3 regions of the Williamsia sp. z34 genome follow, and region 3 is predicted to be linked to each of the others. Evidence: predicted binding sites of a transcription regulator. Region 3 holds the regulator's gene; each other region holds the start of a gene.
What was found. Region 3 encodes LexA, which represses DNA repair genes until DNA is damaged. Its sites were predicted from a motif close to CGAACANNTGTTCG; they were not measured.
Positions count from the first base shown of each region.

Region 1 (5,379 bases), on a different contig from region 3:
GCGCAGTCGCCTTCGGACCGTTGTTCATCGACGGCGCCTTGTCACCCTCAGCGGGCTTGATCTCCCCTACGACCCACTCCCGGCCGTCGGGACCGACGACCATCCGCGGCACGTCCGTGGCCGGGATCATGCCCAGATCAGTTGCCTTTTCCGACAATTCGGGGGCCGAATCACCAGACTCGTATGACTTCTTGAGGGCGTCACGACGGTCGGACAACTGCTCGTTGTACGCGCGTTCGACACCGAGTTGATACGAATCCTGCGCCGACTTGGTCGAAAGCCACAGCGTCAGTGCCAATCCGGCCAACAGCATCCCGACGACCACCACCGCGAACGGGACCCGGCGCATCGCCTGGACCGGCGCATTCCGCATGCGTCCCCACAAGGCCGGTTTCTGCACCGGCACGGCCGAACTTTCTGGACGTTGCCAATGCCGTGATGTCGACGAGAGCCCCTCGGTGCCAAGGCGTTTGCGTCGACGTTCCAGCGCCTTCTCGGCCGCGGCCGAGCGCTGCCTGTTCGCACCCGACGCCCTGGCTCGCGAAGCGTCGGCATCGCGGCGACGCCCGGTGGCGAGATTGTCGTCGGTGACCGTCACTTCTTACCCCCCGCTATCCGCTCGATGACCCGAACCCGCACGGATGCCGATCTCGGATTGTGTTCGATCTCTTCGTCCGAAGCCTGTTCCGCTCCCCTGGTCACCATCGCGAAATCCGGTGCGGTTCCAGGAAGGTCGACCGGGAGTCCCGGAGGCGTCTTCGACTTGGTCCGCTCGACGAACTCGCGTTTGACGATCCGGTCCTCCAGTGATTGGTACGACATGATCGCCAGGCGCCCACCCACATTCAATGCAGAGAGCGCAGCGGGCAGAGCCGCCTTCAGGGAGGTCAGCTCGCCGTTGACCTCGATCCGCAAGGCCTGGAATGTACGTTTGGCCGGATGTCCACCGGTACGTCGCGTGGCCGCGGGGATGGTCCGGTACAGCAGTTCCACGAGCCGGCCACTGGTGGTGAACGGTTCGATCTCACGTTCACGCAGCACAGCAGAGGCGATCTTGCCCGCGAATCTCTCGTCGCCGTATTCCGATAGGACACGGGCCAATTCGCCGTGCCCGTAGGTGTTGAGAACATCGGCCGCGGTCAGCGGGTCGTCGGGGTTCATCCGCATATCCAGCGGAGCATCAACCGCATAGGCGAACCCACGGTCGGGCTGATCGAGTTGCATCGACGAGACGCCGAGGTCATAGAGAGCGGCATCGAATTTCTTGACACCGGCCTGTTCGAGTGCGTCATCGACCTCGTCGTACCGCTTGTGGACAAACGTGATCCGGTCGCCGAACGGCGCCAGTCGCTCGCGGGCCAGGTTCAGAGCATTGATGTCGCGGTCGATCCCGATGATCGACACACCCGGAAATCGCTGCGCAATGAGCTCGGTATGGCCACCGGCACCGAGAGTGCCGTCGACGTAGATCGCGCCGGAGCCATCTGGATTCTGTCGCGTGATCGCGGGTGCAAGCAGTTCGATCATCCGCTCGGCCATGACCGGGACGTGCCCGAAGGGGCCATCGGCGAGATCCACTGTGCTACCTCTCGTGCGGTCCGGGTGCGCCAATTGGCCGGCAGGTGTGTGGGTGGATCCTGGTCCCTGCCCGATCTCCGCACCTGGCGCTGGGGAAGTGCGTCAGGGGCGGGTTGTCGAACCTGGCGCTGGGGAAGTGCGTCAGGGTCGGATCGGGCAAAGGCCTCGATTCACCCACGTGTTCTTCTGGTCCCTGGCCTCAGGCCGTGTCCAGGACGTCGAAGCCCACGCTCGAGAAGTTCTCCTCGTGCTCATCCTGGTAATCGCGCCATGTCTGCGCGTCCCAGATCTCCAAGTGGCTCATGTTTCCGATGACCACACACTCTTTGGCCAGGCCCGCATAACGACGGTGATCCGGGGACAGGGTTATCCGCCCCTGACCGTCTGGCCGTTGTTCATCGGTTCCCGAGCTCAGTTGACGTTGAAAAGCCCGGGCAGCAGGATCATTCTTGGGCGAGCTCATCACTCGTTGAGCCAGCTCGTAGAAGTCATCCCGCATGTGCACTGCGAGGCTGCGGTCCTGACCTTTTGTGATCATCACCCCTCCTGCAAGTGCGTCTCGGAACTTCGCGGGCAGCGTGAGCCGCCCTTTGTCGTCCAACTTGGGTGTGTAAGTGCCGAAGAACATAGCGCTGGCCATGTGTCGTCACCTCCAACCCCAAGGTTGGTAGGAAAAATCCGGTTCTCTTCCACCAACGAGCACCACTGTACCCCACAATCCACCACTTTCCACCCCAAGTTGCCCGGAGTTCGGCATTCGGCCACCAAGACCGCAGGTAAAGGTGGTGTAGACAGGTGGGGGAAAAATCCTGAGTCAGGGTGTCCACAGGCCGTCTCGGAGGCCTTTTGGAGCCAAAAGGGCCGCTTCAGCCTGCTTCGACCACAGAAATGCCGGAGGTGGGAGAAAGTGGGGGCCTGGGTGGAAAGTGGGCGAGCTGCCCTCAAAACAGACGAAAAGGCCGTGCATCGCGATGCGATGCACGGCCTTCTACGATCAACGGCGCCTGGCGGCGTCTACTCCTGCTCGAAGCGGCGGTTGAACCGCTCTTCCATCCGCTCAGAAAATTTGCGTCCCTGTCGCTGCTCGCGGCCCGACGAGCCACCGCGCGGCGACGATCCCGAAGAGCCTCCGGGAGCCGGTCCGCTACGTGATCCCCACAACGCCATCAGCCCCGCACCGAACATCACGAGGAAGCCGATGAGGCTGACAATGGGGAAACCACCGATTTGAACCTCGATGACAACTCCCCCGACGAGGAGAACGAGTCCGACGAGGAACAACACGGCAGCTTGCAGTCGACGGCGCGCAGTGGACCCGCGAAAGCGACGCGACCGCACGTTCGACGCAAACTTGGGGTCTTCGGCGTACAGAGCGTTTTCGATCTGTTCGAGCATGCGCTGCTCGTGCTCTGAGAGTGGCACCCGCCCCCTCCTTCAGCACATGGTTTCGGTAGAGCTTCCAGAGGAGACAATTCCGGTTGCCCGGACCCACTCGGGTGGACCCAACTCTGATGATACGAGGTGTTGGAAGTTCCAACCACCATTCCCCGCCACAAGTTGGTCAAATTTGGTCCGTTAGCAGTAATTTCGGAGCCTTCACGCAGCACCGGCGGGCATATTCGACGGTTTGCCCCGCTCGAGTCGCAGGATTTCCCTCTCGACCACGTGTAAGAACTCATCCACCTTCGGCCGTAACTCCGCGATCTGCTCTTCGGTGACCGACCGGATGCCGGCTTCCGTATCGGCCCGCAGGCGAGAGTGTCCGGCGAAGTAGGTGGCCCACCCGGAGAGCTCGGGCATCGCCTGCGGCAGCCGGGCCCAGGCACTGCGCGACCCGCGGCGGCGGGTGGGATGCTCCGAGACGGCCAAGACCGCACCGGCCGCACGCAATGCCGATTGATACAGGGCACTGAACGCCTCGGCGGCGTCGGTGACGACATCCGATTCGCGCAGACGCGACTCGGCTCGCTCCAACATCTCGCGGGAGGCGATGATCTGGGTCGGTTCGGGCAGCCTGGTGACCCGCGTGGCCGAAGCCGCCCCACGGTGCCGAGAGTCCCGCGCGGGATTCCGTGCCATCGTCGACATCCCGGTCCTCCTTCTCCGCTGCCTCTTATCCGGCCGACTGCCGGTGTCTATACGGGGTCGGCCCGGTGGCCTACGCTTCCCTCGTCGGCCACCGAGTCGCCCTCATGTCGTAAAGCGGGTAACGATGCGGCTTGCGCCTTTGCGGAGGTTGAAGCCTCGAACACCCGTTCGACAGATTCAATATACCTAACGACACCGACAACCCTCAAGCAAAAAAGGCGGAAACTTCTGTGCCCATCCGGATCGCCGAACTCTCGGCCCACGATGCACAGATCTGGCTGCCCGAGGCCTTGAACGTGTACGTCACCGCGATGAACTACCCACCGGGCACCGAAGTGCAACGGGCGCCCCTGTGGCACGACCACATCCGGCGGCCCGGGTGGAAGGCCGTCGCCGCGATCGACTCCCCCGGTCCGGCCGGACGGGAAGCCCTGGTCGGTATCGCGTACGGATACAGCGGCGCCCACGACCAGTGGTGGAATCAGCAGGTACGCAGCGGGCTGGTCCGCGCCGGATGCAGCCGGGAGCGCGTGAGCGCCCTCACCGACAACTACTTCGAGCTGACCGAACTGCACGTCCATCCGTCTGCGCAGGGCAGGCGGATCGGCGAGCAATTGCTACAACGCCTGGTTGCCGATCGCTCCGAACCACAGGTGCTGCTCTCGACACCCGAGGTAGACGAGGAGAACAACCGGGCGTGGCGTCTGTACCGCCGGTTGGGTTTTGCCGACGTGCTGCGCGGTTTCACCTTCGCCGGTGATCCCAGGCCGTTTGCTGTCCTCGGCCGCGCCCTACCAATGCGATAGGACCACATGATCGACACGCTAGTCATCGGCTCCGGACACAACGGCCTCGTGGCGGCCGCCTATCTGGCCGCCACCGGCCAACGGGTCAAGGTGCTCGAACGCGACAGTGTCGCCGGCGGTGCCGTCTCCACCGTCGAGCGGTTTCCGGGCTATCGCGTCGACCGGGGGTCCTCGGCCCACCTGATGATCCGGCACACCCCCATCCTCGACGAGCTGTCGCTGGCCGATCACGGGCTGCAGTACATCGACTGCGACCCGTGGGCCTTCTGCCCCGCGACCGACGATGCTCCCCCGATCGTCTTCCATCGCGATCTCGAGAAGACCATCGCGTCGATCGAGACGGCCTGCGGTGCCGCCGATGCCGAGGCCTACCGTCGATTCGTCGCCGTCTGGGCGCCGCGGTCGGCCGCGATGATGTCGGCGTTCACGTCGTCTCCCTCACCGCTCGCGCTCGGCAAGGCGTTCTGGGGCCTGCCCGCCCGCATCCCCGGCAACGGCTCCGCGGCCGGACTCGGTCTCTCGCAGGAATTCTTGATGTCCGGGAATGCGCTCCTGGACAACTGGTTCGGATCCGAGCACCTCAAGGCCGCGCTGGCCTGGTTCGGGGCACAGTCGGGTCCGCCCATGAACGAACCCGGGACCGCACCCATGGTCGGCTTCGCCGCGGCGATGCACACCATTCCCCCGGGCCGGGCCGTCGGTGGCAGCGGGGCCCTCTCCGAGGCCCTCATCCGCAAACTCCATGCCGACGGCGGCGAACTCGAACTGTCGTCCGCCGCGACCGCCCTCGAGAAACAGGGCGACCACTGGCTGGTCCGTACCGCCGACGGCCGCTCACATCGTGCACGTTCGGTGATCAGCGCCTGCCACATCCTCACCACACTGGACCTGTTGCAGGCCGGTGGGT
Region 1 is NZ_JCANWW010000001.1:555,949-561,327, reverse strand. It holds gene ftsL (cell division protein FtsL) at 1-598, opposite strand, end outside; gene rsmH (16S rRNA (cytosine(1402)-N(4))-methyltransferase RsmH) at 595-1,578, opposite strand; gene mraZ (division/cell wall cluster transcriptional repressor MraZ) at 1,778-2,206, opposite strand; gene AC51GT_RS02680 (SCO2097 family morphological protein) at 2,593-3,000, opposite strand; gene AC51GT_RS02675 (SAV_6107 family HEPN domain-containing protein) at 3,175-3,666, opposite strand; gene AC51GT_RS02670 (GNAT family N-acetyltransferase) at 3,897-4,472, shown strand; gene AC51GT_RS02665 (phytoene desaturase family protein) at 4,479-5,379, shown strand, end outside.
Region 1: a site for LexA is predicted at 3,824-3,837, ahead of AC51GT_RS02675 (SAV_6107 family HEPN domain-containing protein). Genes of this name have one in related genera too.

Region 2 (5,379 bases), on a different contig from region 3:
CCTCACCGGGGTGGCAGTACCGGTCGGAACCGTCGCCGATGGACGGCCGCTCAGCGTGATGATCCTGGGCCCGGCGTTGTCCGACGACACCGTGTTGGCCCTGGCCGCCCGCCTGCTCGACGAACCCCGTGACACCGGTGAACTGCCCGCGGATGCGCAGCGAACCCCCTCCGCAACAACCACATCCACCAGGGAGAATCCATGACCGCATCCACTGTCGAGACCGCCTCACCGGGACCGTTCACCCTGATACCCGAGAAGACCGCACTGATCGTGATCGACATGCAGCGCGACTTCATCCTGCCCGGCGGTTTCGGCGAGAGCCTCGGCAACAACGTGGACATGCTCCTGAAAGTGGTTCCACCGTTGGCCGAACTCCTCACCGCCGCGCGCGCCGCCGGCTTGATGGTGGTCCACACCCGGGAGGGGCATGAACCCGACCTATCCGACTGCCCGCCTGCGAAACTCAACCGTGGGGCGCCGTCCAAGCGAATCGGCGACCCCGGCAAGTACGGACGGATCCTCATCCGCGGCGAGTACGGCCACGACATCATCGACGAACTCGCCCCGATCAGCGGTGAGGTCGTCATCGACAAACCCGGCAAAGGTGCTTTCTACGCCACCGAACTCCAGCAGATCCTCACCGACGCGGGCATCACCCAACTACTGGTCACCGGGGTCACCACCGAGGTGTGCGTACACACCACGACCCGGGAGGCGAATGACCGAGGGTACGAGTGTCTGGTCGTATCCGACTGTGTTGGTTCATATTTCCCGGACTTCCAGCGCATCGGGCTGGAAATGATCTGCGCGCAAGGTGGAATCTTCGGCTGGGTTGCCGATTCCGCGGCGGTCATCCCCGCCATTGCCGATCTACCCGTCACGCCGGAACCCGCACCTGTCTCCCGAGGCTGAAGGAACCAGAAGTCATGACCACAGAAATCAACGAAAAGACCCCTGTCCCCGCCGCACCGGACGGACCGGTGACCATCCCCTGGTGGACCCGAGGTGACACCAACGCCTTCTTCGGCCTCGGATTCAACATCCTCGTCAATGTCCTGACCCTGACCGGGCTCCTGATCTACGTCGTCGGCTTCAACGAAGGTGACGTCTTCGGGACCGTGCTGCCCGCCCTCGGTGTGGCTCTGATCCTGGGCAACCTCTACTACACCTGGCTCGCACGGCGTCTGGGCCGCAAGGAGAATCGCACCGACGTCACCGCTTTGCCCTACGGTCCCAGTGTTCCTCACATGTTCATCGTCGTGTTCGTGGTGATGTTGCCGGTCTACCTGAACACCGACGATGCCGTCGCCGCCTGGCAAGCGGGCCTGGCATGGGCATTCATGATCGGTGTGATCGTGATGATCGGCGCGTTCGTGGGCCCGCACATCCGCAAGATCACGCCGCGCGCGGCGATGCTCGGCACCCTGGCGGGCATCTCGATCACCTTCATCTCGATGCGGCCGGCCGCCCAGATGTGGGAGGCCGCCTGGATCGGCCTGCCGGTGCTGGCGATCATCCTGATCGGATTCTTCACCAATGTTCGTCTGCCCGGCAATGTTCCGGTCGGTTTGGCGGCACTCCTCGTCGGTACGGCGATCGGCTGGGCCGGCGGGTTCATGGACGCCCCGGCCGTCGGTGATGCCGTCGAGAACATCGCACTGGGCATTCCCGATCAACGTTTCGACATGCTGTTCGACGGTCTGACCGACCTCGCACCACTGCTCGGCACCGCCATCCCTCTGGGCATCTACAACTTCACCGAAGCGATGAGCAACGTGGAGAGCGCCGCTGCGGCAGGTGACAACTACAACCTGCGCAGCGTTCTGCTCGCCGACGGTGCCGGAGCGTGCATCGGCGCCGGCTTCGGTTCACCGTTCCCACCGGCGGTCTACATCGGCCATCCGGGTTGGAAGGACGCCGGTGGACGGGCCAGTTACTCACTGGCGAGCGGCCTGGCGATCGGCCTGCTCTGCTTCCTCGGCTTGTTCGGGATTCTCGAAGCGCTGCTACCGGTTCCGGCGATCGTACCGATCCTGCTGTACATCGGCTTGTTGATCGGAGCGCAAGCCTTCCAGGCGGTTCCACGTATCCATGCGATCGCGGTGGTCGCGGCGATCCTGCCCAACCTCGCGCAGTGGGCTCACGGCCTGATCGACAACTCCCTGGCCGCCGCCGGCACCACCGCCGGGGAGGTCGGCATGGGCGCCATGAACGAGGCCGGGGTTGTCTACGAAGGCCTCAAGGTCCTCGGCGAAGGCGCAGTCCTGGTCGGCCTGGTGCTCGGCACCATGGTCACCTTCATCATCGACAAGAAGTTCCTGTACGCCGCCATCGCTTCCGCAGTCGGCGCCGTGCTGTCGTTCATCGGTCTCATCCACGCACCGGAGATCGCGTGGAATGCCGCCCCGGAAGTCGCGTTGGGTTACCTGTTCTTCGGAATCGTCTGCCTCGCATACTCGTTCCTTCCCGGAGCGAAGGAGGAGGTGGTCCACGACGAGTCCGACGTGATGGCCGCGTAGTGTTCACCTTTCGCCGTCCCGCAGCGCCCCGGCCTGATGGTCGGGGCGCTGGCTCGGGATGGCATCGAACCACCGAAAGACCCACCCGCCAACGCCAACGGCGCACTTCCGATATCGTGGGTTCACTCCGGGACGACCGGAAGACGGTGGGTCGGAACTGGAGAGCGGCCACCGTGAGCAAGGGTCCAGCATCCACGCCATCGTCGTAGATGATATTCAGCTGGTGGCCACGGCCGCTGCAATTGCGTACACCTGTCCGCTCCGTTAATGATTGGGTCTACCCACCTCTTCCGCCCACGGGCCCTCGTTGATAGTCGCGACCGATGGTTCAACTTCCTCGGAGTCACCAGACCGATTCAGCAAGCCATCTAGTGTGGCGCGGTTCGGCGGAGTCGACATAGCCGAGGCCGTCGGAATCCACGCCCGCTATCAGTGTCAGACCGTTCAGATAGACTAAGCGGGGACGCACGCTGGATTAGTGAAAGATGCTGCAGCTCAACATATATGTTCATTCGAACACTTGTGCGAATGCGATCGGGCGAGTAAAGTTGGGCCATGGACCTCGGGGAGATGTTCGCCAGAATTTCAGATCTGGCAGGGGATGCGGCTTTGGTCGCGGGTGATGACACCGAGTTGTCGTCGCGGGTTGTGGCGGTGATACGTCTCAATCATGTTGTGGAGCAGGTCCTTTTTCGTTTGGTCGGCGAGGTCGATCGGCGCCGGATCGCGCAGAAGAAAGGCGTGGGGTCCACAGCCAAGCTGTTACGGGACGCCGGTATGGCGCCGGCGGTTGCGCACCGGTACGTGCGAGTAGGCAGGGCACTCGGTGACATTCCGTCGGTATCAGCCTACGGCGTGGACGGGAGCCTGTCGGGTGAGCATGTGGACTCGATCATCAAGGGCCTCAATCATATTGAGCGTCGCAATCCAGACCTCCCCGATGTTGACCGGTCCGATTGCGTGCGCGGACTACTGACCGAAGCGTTGATGGGCACACCGGCGGCGGTGTCGGTGCGGGCACGGCATATGGCGTTGGTGTTATCGCCACCCGACAAAGAAGTGCCGGACGCGGAAAATCATGATCTGAACGAGTTGTCATTCGGGACCGGTGATGACGGCCGCACCCACGGCACCCTGGACTTGGACAGTCTGCTCGGCGAGAAGTTGGCGGTGGCACTCGATCCGCTGTGCACACCAGTACCTGAACCCGATGGCTCGCCGGATCCGCGGAGTGCAGGCCAGATCCGGGCTGATGCGCTGGAACGGTTGCTGGATTCGTATTTCGATCAGGAAGACCGACCCACCCGGGGTGGGGCGAAACCACATGTGACGGTGACCGTCTCACCCGAACATCTGCAACACTTACAGCTGCGCGGCATCCCGGGTGCCACACCGCCGGCCATGGCGCCGAAGTTCGAATGGACCGGACCGGCGTCGGCGCCCACCGCGCAGATGGTGGCGTGTGATTCGGTGATCACAAGAATCCTGCTCGACAACAACTCGGTGCCACTCGATGTCGGACGCGACCAACGCACCGTCACCCCCGCGATCCGCAAAGCGCTGATCGCCCGCGACCAGGGCTGCGCATTCCCGGGATGCGGCTGCCCGTCGGTGTACACCGATGCCCATCACATCGACTTCTGGCGCAACGGCGGCACCACCAGCCTGAGCAACATGGTCCTACTCTGCCGCCGACACCACCGCTACATCCACCACCGCGGGTGGAAGGTGTTCATCGGCCACGACGGGCATCCCTGGTTCCTCACACCCGGCAGCACCACCGAACTACGATCTCATGCCCGCCGCACCCTGACCACCGAACTCGCCGCCGCATAACGCGACGAGACACCCAACTGACGGACCGAGCAACACAGGTGAACCCTGTGTACTGCAAGACCTTTGAGAACTGAATAGTGAACCCCATGAGGCCGACCGGTCGGTCGGAGTGCTCGTCCCCTCCGACCGGTCCCCTCATGGCGCCGATGCACACTAGCGTTGAGCCGCAGGCCGCACCACGATTTCGTTGACGTCGACATCACTCGGCTGGTCAAGGACAAATCCGATCGCGCGGGCGATGGCCGAAGGCGCAATGGTGTTGGCCCGGTATATCGCCATCGCCTCTTGTGCGCCCTTGTCGGTGATTGTCGAGGCCAGCTCTGATTCGACCACGCCCGGTGTGATCGTGGAGACACGGAGCCACGGCTCACTCTCCTGCCGCAAACCTTCGGTGATCGCCCAGGCGGCGTACTTGGTCCCGCAGTAGACCGCCGCCGTGGGCGAGACCTGGTGAGCGCCAACCGAAGCGATGGTCACCACATGCCCGCTGCGCTGGTCGCCGAAAACCGGTAGCACGGCGTTGATCCCGTACAGCAGCCCGCGGACATTCACATCGATCATGCGTTCCCACTCGTCGACCTTTCCGGAGCTCAAGGGAGACAGTGGCATCACTCCCGCATTGTTGACCAGCACGTCCACCCGACCGTATTCGGCGCGGGCCGCTTCCACGAAAGCCTGGACATCACCCCTGTCCGTCACATCCAGGGTATGGGCCGTGGCCCGGCCACCGGACGCCTTGATCCGCTCGACGAGTGCTTGTAGGCGGTCGATCCGTCGGGCGCCCAGCACTACGGTGCAGCCCTGTTCGGCCAGGTGCAGCGCGGTTGCTTCGCCGATTCCGCTGGAAGCACCGGTGATGAGAACAATCTTGGCCATCAGTTATGTCCTTGTCTGGTAAGGGTTTTGATTCCGATAACCATGATGGTCGCGGAATCAGGTGCATACCAGGACTTATCGACCCGAGGAGTGACACACCCAGCCTTGGACAGCAGTCGGACTCAGATCAGCCGCGGCGGGATTC
Region 2 is NZ_JCANWW010000003.1:56,346-61,724, forward strand. It holds gene AC51GT_RS08930 (allophanate hydrolase) at 1-205, shown strand, start outside; gene AC51GT_RS08935 (cysteine hydrolase family protein) at 202-915, shown strand; gene AC51GT_RS08940 (SulP family inorganic anion transporter) at 930-2,522, shown strand; gene AC51GT_RS08945 (HNH endonuclease signature motif containing protein) at 3,078-4,358, shown strand; gene AC51GT_RS08950 (SDR family oxidoreductase) at 4,512-5,234, opposite strand; gene AC51GT_RS08955 (helix-turn-helix transcriptional regulator) at 5,362-5,379, opposite strand, start outside.
Region 2: a site for LexA is predicted at 3,036-3,049, ahead of AC51GT_RS08945 (HNH endonuclease signature motif containing protein). Genes of this name have one in related genera too.

Region 3 (5,379 bases):
GCCACCTACGATCTCCGGTATCGCTTCGAGCCCGGCACCGCGGACGACGGCGTCAGCGTGTTGATCCCGCTGCCCCTGCTGATGCGGGCCCGGCCTTCCGGTTTCGACTGGCTGGTCCCCGGCATGCGCACCGAACTCGTCACCGAACTGATCCGCACGCTCCCGAAAACCCTTCGGCGTCAGATCGGTCCGGCTCCGGACCTGGCCTCGCAGATCCTCGACGCGGTGACACCACGTGCGAAACCGCTGACCTCCAGTGTCGCCGCCGAACTCACCCGGATCACCGGGGTGAAGATCGCAGCCGCCGACCTGCGGCCGACCGCACTCCCCGACCACCTGCGGATGACCTTCGTGGCTCTCGGCCCCGACGGTCAGGAGCTCGGCCATTCCAAGTCACTGGCGGAACTGCAGGAGCGCCTCGGCGGCAAGGCCCGCGCGGCACTCGAGAAAGAGGCCGCGACAGCGCCGGCGCCGGTGGCAACGACCTGGACCGACAAGACGTTCGGGACCATCCCTCGTTCGGTGCGCAATATCGTTGCCGGACAGGAGATCACGAGTTATCCGGCACTGGTGCCACGGAAAGGCGGTTTCACCGTCGCACCCATGTCGACCGAGTCCGAGCAGCGCAGCGCGATGTACAACGCCCTGATCGGGCTACTGATCAATGATGTGCCCGGCCTGCGCCCGAATGCGACGTCGGCGCTCGGCACCGCGCAGCGGTTGGCGCTGAGCCAGAGCCCGTACCCGACCGGGGAGGCGCTGCTCGCCGACTGCGTGCGCGCTGCGGTGATCGACCTGGTCCCCCCGCAGCCGCAGGTCTGGAACGCTGCCGACTACGCCGCACTGAAAAGCCATGTCACGGGGCAGGTCACGAGCCGCGCCACGACCAAACTGCGTCAGGCCGCGGCTATCCTGAGCCGGGTGGCCCCGTTGCGCACCGCCATCGCGGCCACAACGGTCTCCGACGCAGCCGACGACGTGCGGGATCAACTCGCGGAGCTTGTTTTCGATGGGTTCATCTCGGCCACCGGTGCCGAACATCTCGCCGAGATCCCGCGCTACCTCGATGCTGCGCTGGCCCGGCTGGAACAGCTACCCGCCTCGGCTGCACGGGATTCCGCGTCGATGGCAGCCATCGACCGCGTGGTGGCCGCGTGGACCGACCACCTGCGGACGATTCCACCGGAACGTCGCGATGCGGTCAGCGAGGCGGCGGGCTGGATAGTGGAGGAATTACGAGTCGGACTGTTCGCTCAACAGCTCCGAACCGCATACCCGATTTCAGAAAAGCGTGCCATCAAGGCGATCCGCGACCTGCGTTAGGCCGCGGGGTGTCGTCAGGACTTGCTCGACCTGAGGTCGTCGATTTCTTTCTGGAAATCGTCCACCGAGTCGAATGACCGGTAGACCGAGGCGAATCGAAGGTAGGCGACCTCGTCGAGTTCCCGGAGCGGGCCGAGGATGGCCAGACCCACCTCGTTGGCGGGGACTTCCGCCGAACCCGATGCCCGCACGGCTTCTTCCACCTGCTGCGCGAGATGCTGCAACTTGTCGTCGTCCACCGAACGGCCCTGGCAGGCGCGGCGGACGCCGCGCATGACCTTCTCGCGGCTGAAGGGTTCGGTGACGCCGGTGCGCTTGACCACCGACAGCACCGCGGTCTCCACCGTGGTGAAGCGGCGTGCACACTGCGAACAGGCACGGCGACGACGGATGGCCTGCCCCTCGTCCGCCACTCGCGAATCGACTACGCGGGTGTCCTCGTTCTTGCAAAACGGGCAATGCATGCACGATCCCTCGACAGTCGACGGCCTGGGCGGATTGACCAGACACTCTGCCTTCGAGGATACCGTCCGTGATCGCGGCCCCTCCACCGTCTACCTCGCGTAGACCGGGGTGACCAATGCCTGACCCACCGACAGTGCCGAGTTGTTCATTGCATTGAGCTCCATGATCTTTGCGACCACGGTCTCGGTCGGCATCTCGGGGGCGATACGTGATGCGATGGCGCCCAACGACTCCCCCGACTGGACGCGGACGACCTCGGTGCCCAGCCGGGCCGGATCGCTCGACTGCTGTATGACTCCGCCGAAGAACGTCATGAAGGCGACCACCAGCATCAGCCCCACGCCGGTGACCGCCGCGCCCGCCCAGGCGCGCCTACGGACGAAAACCATCTCACGTTCGGTCGGTATCCGCTGCTCGGAGTTACGCGATGCGGCACAGGAGACGGCCACGCGGCGCTGCGCGGACAGTCGGCGACCGGCGGGGCGGGTCGTGTCCGAGGGCCGTACCGGGCGCGTGGTGCGCGTGGCGGTATCGCTCTCGGGGTGGTGAACAGGCCGAGCTGTGGCCGGCCGGGTGATGGTGGTGGCTGCAGTCATGGGTTCAGTCCTCGGTCATCGGTTCAATCCCTATTCGATCACTCGTTCGATTGAAAGAGTGTTCGATTTGTATCACGGGCCTCCGACAAAGCGCCACGCCTTCTCGAACAAATGTTTGAGACTTGTGACCATTTGCACTATCTTTGTCCCATGGACCCCGCCCGACACCGCATGAACTGGAGGACCTGATGGCCGATACAACCCAGCCCCCGACACCGGCGGACGGGGCCGCGACCACTGTGGTCGCCACCGAACCACTCGCCGAGGGCTCACTGACCCCTCGCCAGAAAGCAGTTCTCGAGGTCATCCGTACCTCGGTCCGCCAACGCGGCTACCCGCCGAGCATCCGGGAGATCGGCGACGCGGTGGGCCTGACCTCGACGTCTTCGGTCGCCCACCAGCTCCGCACCCTCGAACGCAAGGGTTTCCTGCAGCGCGAGAACAACCGGCCCCGCGCGGTGAACATCCAGGACACCGACCTCAACCCGGCCACCGCGGCCGGTCAGGTCCAGACACCGGACGAATCCATGCCCACGCCGACGTTCGTCCCGGTGCTCGGCCGGATCGCCGCCGGCGGGCCGATCCTGGCCGAAGAAGCCGTCGAAGACGTCTTCCCTCTCCCCAAGGAGCTGGTCGGCGAGGGTTCGCTGTTCCTGCTCAAGGTCGTCGGCGAATCGATGATCGACGCCGCCATCTGCGACGGCGACTGGGTGGTCGTACGCCAGCAGAATGTGGCCGACAACGGCGACATCGTCGCCGCGATGATCGACGGTGACGCCACGATCAAGACGTTCAAACGGACCAAGGACGCGGTGTGGCTGATGCCCCACAACCCGGTGTTCGATCCGATCCCGGGCAACGACGCCGTCATCCTGGGCAAGGTCGTCACCGTGATGCGCCGACTCTGACCTGCCGGTCGTAGGCAGATCATCCCCAGACAGTGCGAAAGGCGGGGTGTACCGGAACTTTCCGGTACACCCCGCCTTTCGCGTTCGAGGCGGTGAGCGATCAGATCCTGGGGTCAGACCCCGAGGCTGCGGCCGATCACTTCCTTCATGATCTCGGTCGTTCCGCCGTAGATGGTCTGCACGCGAGAATCGAGGAACGCCTTGGCGACCGAGTATTCACGCATGTAGCCGTACCCACCGTGCAGCTGCAGGCACCGGTCGACCAGGTGCACCTGGTTCTCGGTCGCGTAGTACTTGGCCATCGCGGCGTCGGGGACGGTCAGTTTCTTCTCGTTGAGCAGACCGATGCAGTGATCGACGAAGACGCGGGTCGTCGTGGTCGAGGTGGACAGCTCGGCCAGCAGGAACCGGGTGTTCTGGAAGGTGCCGATCGAACGACCGAAAGCCTTGCGGTCCTTGGCGTACTGGACGGTGGTCTCCAGCACCTGCTCCATCGCGGCAGCAGCGACCACCGCAATCGACAGCCGTTCGCGTGGCAGGTTCTGCATGAGGTAGATGAAGCCGAGACCCTCTTCACCGAGCAGGTTCTCGGCGGGCACGCGGACGTTGTCGAAGCTCAGCTCGGCGGTGTCCTGTGCCTTCATGCCGACCTTGTCGAGGTTGCGGCCGCGTTCGAAGCCTTCCATACCGCGTTCGACGACCAGCAGGCTGAAGCCTTTCGCGCCGGCCTCCGGGTCGGTACGTGCGACCACGATCACCAGGTCGGCGTTTATGCCGTTGGTGATGAAGGTCTTCGATCCGTTGAGCACCCAGTGGTCGCCGTCTTTCTTGGCGGTGGTCTTGATGCCCTGCAGGTCTGAACCGGTTCCGGGCTCGGTCATCGCGATGGCGGTGATGAGTTCACCGGAGGTGAACCCGGGAAGCCAGCGCGCCTTCTGCTCGTCGGTCGTCAGCTCCAGCAGGTACGGCGCGATGACGTCGTTGTGCAGGGTGAATCCCAGACCGCTGTATCCACCGCGGGCGGATTCCTCGGAGACGATGGCCTGATAGCGGAAGTCGTCGACTCCGCCGCCGCCGAACTCCTCGGGTGCATCCACGGCGAGGAAGCCGTTCTTACCTGCTTCGATCCACACATCGCGATCGACGATGTTCTGCTCTTCCCACCGCGCGTGGTGCGGCGCCACGTGCTGCTCGAGGAAGCTGCGGTACGAATCGCGGTAGAGGAGGTGTTCAGGCTCGAAAAGCGTACGTTCCATCAAGGTCTCCATAACGAGGTGTCAAAACGTGCAGGTTCCAACAACTGTAACTGGATTCTACATTTACCCCAAGAGGCTCGACGGTCCCGATTTCAGGAACAGCCTGATTCAGAACAGATCGGAGGCCGCGAACTCGGTCAGCGCACTGGCCAGCGCCGAGGGAACACTCGCGACGATCTCGGTGCCATCGGGCCCGTGTTCTTCCCTTGAGACATCGCCTTCGGCGTGGATCCGCGAGACCAGGTCACCCCGGGAATAGGGCACGCGGACGGTGACATGGACGTCGTGCCGCGACACCAGCTCGCGCACTCGCTCGAGGAGCTCCGGGATGCCTTCTCCGGTGGCCGCCGAGATGAAGACCGCATCAGGGAACAGACCCCGCAGCTGAGTCAGGACCGTCGGGTCGGCCACGTCGATCTTGTTCACCACGAGAAGCTCCGGCGGTGCGGTCGCCTTCTCGTCCTGGATCACCTGATCGATGACCTTGCGCACCGCACTGATCTGGTCGGTGGGTATCGGGTCCGAACCATCGACGATGTGCAGCAGCAGATCTGCGTCCGTGACCTCCTCCAGCGTCGAGCGAAACGCCTCGACGAGCTGGGTGGGCAGGTGTCGGACGAAGCCGACGGTGTCGGTCACCACGATCTCGCGTCCGTCGTCGAGGGACATCCGCCGGGTTGTCGGGTCGAGGGTGGCGAACAGGGCGTTCTGCACCAGCACACCTGACCCGGTCATCGCGTTGATCAGACTGGACTTGCCCGCGTTTGTGTAGCCGACGATCGTCACCGATGCGACAGCTGACTCTTTCCGCTTGGTGCGCTTGGTGTTTCG
Region 3 is NZ_JCANWW010000002.1:268,440-273,818, reverse strand. It holds gene hrpA (ATP-dependent RNA helicase HrpA) at 1-1,323, shown strand, start outside; gene nrdR (transcriptional regulator NrdR) at 1,338-1,787, opposite strand; gene AC51GT_RS05595 (LysM peptidoglycan-binding domain-containing protein) at 1,878-2,384, opposite strand; gene lexA (transcriptional repressor LexA) at 2,573-3,292, shown strand; gene AC51GT_RS05585 (acyl-CoA dehydrogenase family protein) at 3,406-4,548, opposite strand; gene hflX (GTPase HflX) at 4,657-5,379, opposite strand, start outside.